DNA from 2 places in the Micromonospora sp. NPDC001898 genome. Region 1 is predicted to be linked to the other one. Evidence: riboswitches for the same ligand, from Rfam matches in the RefSeq annotation. Region 1 holds a riboswitch; the other holds the start of a gene.
What was found. Region 1 has a riboswitch for glycine ahead of ACFYZF_RS10420 (hypothetical protein). Riboswitches for the same ligand answer to the same signal wherever they lie in the genome.

Region 1 (2,196 bases):
CGGCTACGACGACGCGCTGTTCACCGACGGCGGTGGGCGGGTCTCCGAGGGCCCGACCTGGAACGTCGGCTTCGTCGACGGCGACACCGTGGTCTGGCCGCTGGCCGACGTGCTGCCCGGCGTGACCATGCGGCTGCTTGCCACGGCTCACGACGGCCCGCAGCGCACCGAGCCGGTCGAGCTGTCCCGGCTGGCCGGCATGGCGACCGCCTTCGCCACCAACGCGGCCGGCGCGATCCGGCCGATCGCCGCCGTCGACGGGGTCACGTTCGCGACCGGTCACCCGCTCGTCGGCCTGCTGCGCCGGCGGTACGCCGAGGTCGTGCCGGAAGCCGTCTGACCGCCACGGGCGGGCTGGCCTCCGTCAGTGGGATTCGGTGAGGTAGGTGCGGTACTCGTCGGCCGTCATCAGCACCGGCGGGTCGGTCATTCGAAGCCGGAACAGCCAGCCCTCCCCGTAGGGGTCGCTGCCGATCAGGCTCGGGTCGGCGACGACCGCCTCGTTGATTTCGAAGATCCGGCCGGTCACCGGCATGTACAGCTCGGCGACCGACTTGGTGGACTCGACCTCGCCGCAGACCTCGCCGGCCACCAAATCAGTACCCGGGTCGGGCAGTTCGACGTAGACCACGTCGCCGAGCGCCGAGGCGGCGAAGGCGGTGATGCCGACCGACGCCGGCTCGACGCTGTCGTCGACCCACTCGTGGTTGGCGCTGTAGCGCAGGCGCGCGGGAACTTCCATGTCCACTGCTACTTCCTTTTCGGCAGGGATGCGCGTCAGCGCAGGCGGCGGTAGGAGGGCAGGGGGCGATCTCCACCGGTTCGGTGTGCCCCCGGACCTGGACGCCCAGCCGGGCGGGCGCCTGTGCGACGTCGGCGCGGAGCCGGGCCATCGCGGTCGGCCGGTGCGGTGTCGGCGGCGAGGCGGTAGGCGACCAGGTCGTCCAACGCACCGCCGCTGTCAGCGCAGGGCATGGTGTTACGGGCGCGGCCGACCGGCACCGCCGAGAGGTGCCCGACCAGCGTGTGGTCCGGCACGGCCGGGGCCATCGGTCCACGGACCCCGATCTGTCCCATGTGGCTGAGGTCGAACAGGCCGGCCCGTTCTCGTACGGACGTCTCGCTGCCGTCGCGCAGCGGCATCGACCAACCGGCGAACCGGGCGCGCAGGGGTGGGCGAGTCAGGGTCGTCGGACTCTGATGCATGGAGGCGCTCCTTCGTCCCGACGCGGTCGCGTCGTACGGTCGGTTGCCTCCCGCTCTGTCATGGACCTGAGAGCTTCACCGCCGGTCGGCGGTTTGCACCGTGGGTGAGACGACGAATCGTCTGCTTTCCAGAGTTCACCTCGCCTGCGCGGTAACGGGGCCTGAGAGTTTCTTGGGAGTTTGCTCCTTCGGCGCCCCGACGATGGCCGGGGTCTCTCCCGCGCGGGTTCGAACGGTGTCTGTGCAGTTGTGGGCGATGCTGCCCGCGACCCTAGGCGACCGGCCGAACACGTGTCAACGGTGCGGCGCGGGTCACCGGACCGGTCCCGTGTCGGGCTCCCCGCCGGCCCCAGGGGTCGCCGGAAGTGGGCCGCTGCGGCCGGACATCCCGGCCCCATGATCGATCATCAACAATTCTTTACACCGATGTGTGATGTGTGCCATTGTACTGGCCACGTCCGGCACGACATCGACCCAGATCGACAAGTGTCGACGCGGGCTCCGCCCGCAGAAGCGGCGGAACCGACCACCACAACCGACCTGACGTGCGTGGAGACACGCAGGGATCCCCGCACCCGGCCGAGCCCGGTCCACACCGGACCCGACCTACATCCCCCATCGACCCGGCCCTGAAGCCCCGTCGACACCCCGCCCAGGAGGCGACCCCGATGATCCGACTGTTACGAAAGCGACGCGCCCGGCTGGCCGCCGCGCCCCTGACCCTGGCCTTGGTGCTGGGGCTGAGCCCGCTGACCGCCCCCGCCACAGCGAGCGCGGCACCGGCTGCCACACCGGCCCACGGCGCCGCCCCGGCCGACACCGGCACCGGCGACCGGCACGTCCAGCGGAACCCGCTGCCGCTCGACGAACGCGCCCCGCTGCCCGCCAACCTCGACGAGCTGCGCCGCGACTACGACGAGCCCGACGGCGGGCAACGGCGCACCGCCCCGTCCATGCGCGGCCGAGCCGCCCTGGCCGCCGCCCCCTGCG
Region 2 (2,196 bases), on a different contig from region 1:
CCCAGTGGGGTGGCGCGGCGGCACACTCCGATGACGTACCAGGCGTTCACCGGGGATCCGGTGGCGCGGCGGCGGTACTGGGCGCGTAGCCACCTGGGGTGGCGCACGATCGCCCGGGCTGTTCCGAACGGCGGGCATCTGGCGGTGGCCCGCCTGCAACGCTTCGGGCTGGTCGGTGCGGTGATCACTCAGAACGTCGACGGTCTGCACACTGCGGCCGGGTCGGATCCGGTGGTGGAGTTGCACGGCAGCCTCGACGAGGTGGTGTGCCTGGACTGCGGCAACCACACCTCGCGCGAGGAGCTGGACCGGCGGCTGCGGCAGGCCAACCCGGGGTTCGACGCGGTGGTCGCGGCGGTCAACCCCGACGGTGACGTGGATCTCGCCGACCGTGAGGTGGCTGGGTTCCGGACGGTGGACTGCGGGTTCTGCCGCACCGGCATGCTGAAGCCGGACGTGGTGTTCTTCGGGGAGACGGTTCCCGCCGCCCGGGTGGCCCGCTGCTTCGACCTGGTCGAGGGTGCCCGGTCGCTGCTGGTGCTCGGGTCGTCGTTGACGGTGATGTCGGGGCGCCGGTTCGTGATTCGGGCGGCGAAACGGGGCATTGCGGTGGCGATCGTCAACCAGGGTGTGACCCGGGGTGACGGGTACGCCGCCGTGCGGGTCGACGCGCCGCTCGGCGTGCTGCTGCCGGCGTTGGCCGACCGGTTCGCCGGTGTGTCTTCGGCGCCGGACGTGGCGGCGGGCGCGTCCGGTGGGTGGGCGGCGCCGGTCGCGGGTTGACCCGGCCCGGGCCGGGGCTGACCGGCCGGTGATCCACTGGTCGGGGGGACGACATCCGCTGGGGGCGGCGGCGCTGGTAGCGTGGGTGTCGCCGGTACCCACGTGGGAGAGACCGTTCGGTGATCGTTGCCGGCGGCGCCGAAGGGGCAGCTTCCTCCCCGGAACCTCTCAGGCAAAAGGACCTCGTGGGCAGGCACTGTGGAGCGCCCTTCCCGGGGTGCGACTCAGGGGGAGGCCGACCTGTCGACCTCACCCCTTCCGGGAGCGCCGCTATGACCGTAGAGCAGTTCGCCGCCCGTCACATCGGTCCCGACCCGGCCGACGAGCGCCGCATGCTGGGGGCCGTCGGCTACGACTCGGTCGACGAGCTGATGGACGCCGCGATTCCCGAGGTGATCCGCTGGCACGGCGCCCTGGACCTGCCGGAGCCGGCCAGCGAGCACGACGCCCTGGTCGAGCTGCGGGCCCTGGCCGCGCGTAACACCGTCGCCGTGTCGATGATCGGGTTGGGTTACCACGGTACGCACACCCCGGCGGTGATCCGCCGCAACGTGTTGGAGAGCCCGGCGTGGTACACGGCGTACACCCCGTACCAGCCGGAGATCAGCCAGGGCCGGCTGGAGGCGCTGCTGAACTTCCAGACGATGGTCACCGACCTGACGGGGTTGGCCACCGCGAACGCGTCGATGCTCGACGAGGGCACCGCGGCGGCGGAGGCGATGACCCTGGCCCGTCGGGCGTCGAAGAGCCGCAGCAGCGTGTACGTCGTCGACGCCGACGCGTTGCCGCAGACCCTCGCGGTGATCACCAGCCGGGCGGAGCCGTTGGGCATCGAGGTGCGGGTGGTCGACGTCGACGCCGAGGACCTGCCGGCGGAGTTCTTCGGCCTGCACCTGCAGTACCCGGGGGCGTCCGGGGCGGTGCGGGACCACGTCGCGCTGGTGGCGGCGGCGCACGCGGCGGGGGCGCTGGTGTGTGTGGCGGCGGACCTGCTGGCGTTGACGTTGCTGCGCCCGCCGGGGGAGATCGGCGTGGACGTGGCCGCCGGCACCACGCAGCGGTTCGGGGTGCCGATGGGCTTCGGTGGCCCGCACGCCGGGTACCTGGCGGTGCGTTCGGGGTTGGAGCGGATGCTGCCGGGCCGGCTGGTCGGGGTGTCCCGCGACGCCGACGGCAACCCGGCGTACCGGTTGGCGTTGCAGACCCGTGAGCAGCACATCCGGCGGGAGAAGGCGACCAGCAACATCTGCACCGCGCAGGTGCTGCTGGCGGTGATGGCCGGCATGTACGCCGTCTACCACGGCCCGGACGGGCTGCGGGGCATCGCGGCGCGTACCCACGGCATGGCGGCGCGGCTCGCGGCCGGGTTGCGCGCCGGCGGGGTGGCGGTGGCGGACGTCGCGTTCTTCGACA

Region 2: it holds a riboswitch for glycine, as region 1 does, so the genes downstream of both, gcvP (aminomethyl-transferring glycine dehydrogenase) here and ACFYZF_RS10420 (hypothetical protein) in region 1, are expected to answer to the same signal.

The regions. Positions count from the first base shown of each region.
Region 1 is NZ_JBIATC010000003.1:567,854-570,049, forward strand. Features, by position in the region: gene ACFYZF_RS10410 (aminotransferase class IV) at 1-340, shown strand, start outside; gene gcvH (glycine cleavage system protein GcvH) at 365-742, opposite strand; gene ACFYZF_RS10420 (hypothetical protein) at 778-1,206, opposite strand; glycine riboswitch at 1,346-1,437, opposite strand; gene ACFYZF_RS10425 (collagenase) at 1,875-2,196, shown strand, end outside.
Region 2 is NZ_JBIATC010000013.1:31,816-34,011, forward strand. Features, by position in the region: gene ACFYZF_RS23340 (NAD-dependent protein deacetylase) at 1-783, shown strand, start outside; glycine riboswitch at 877-977, shown strand; gene gcvP (aminomethyl-transferring glycine dehydrogenase) at 1,056-2,196, shown strand, end outside.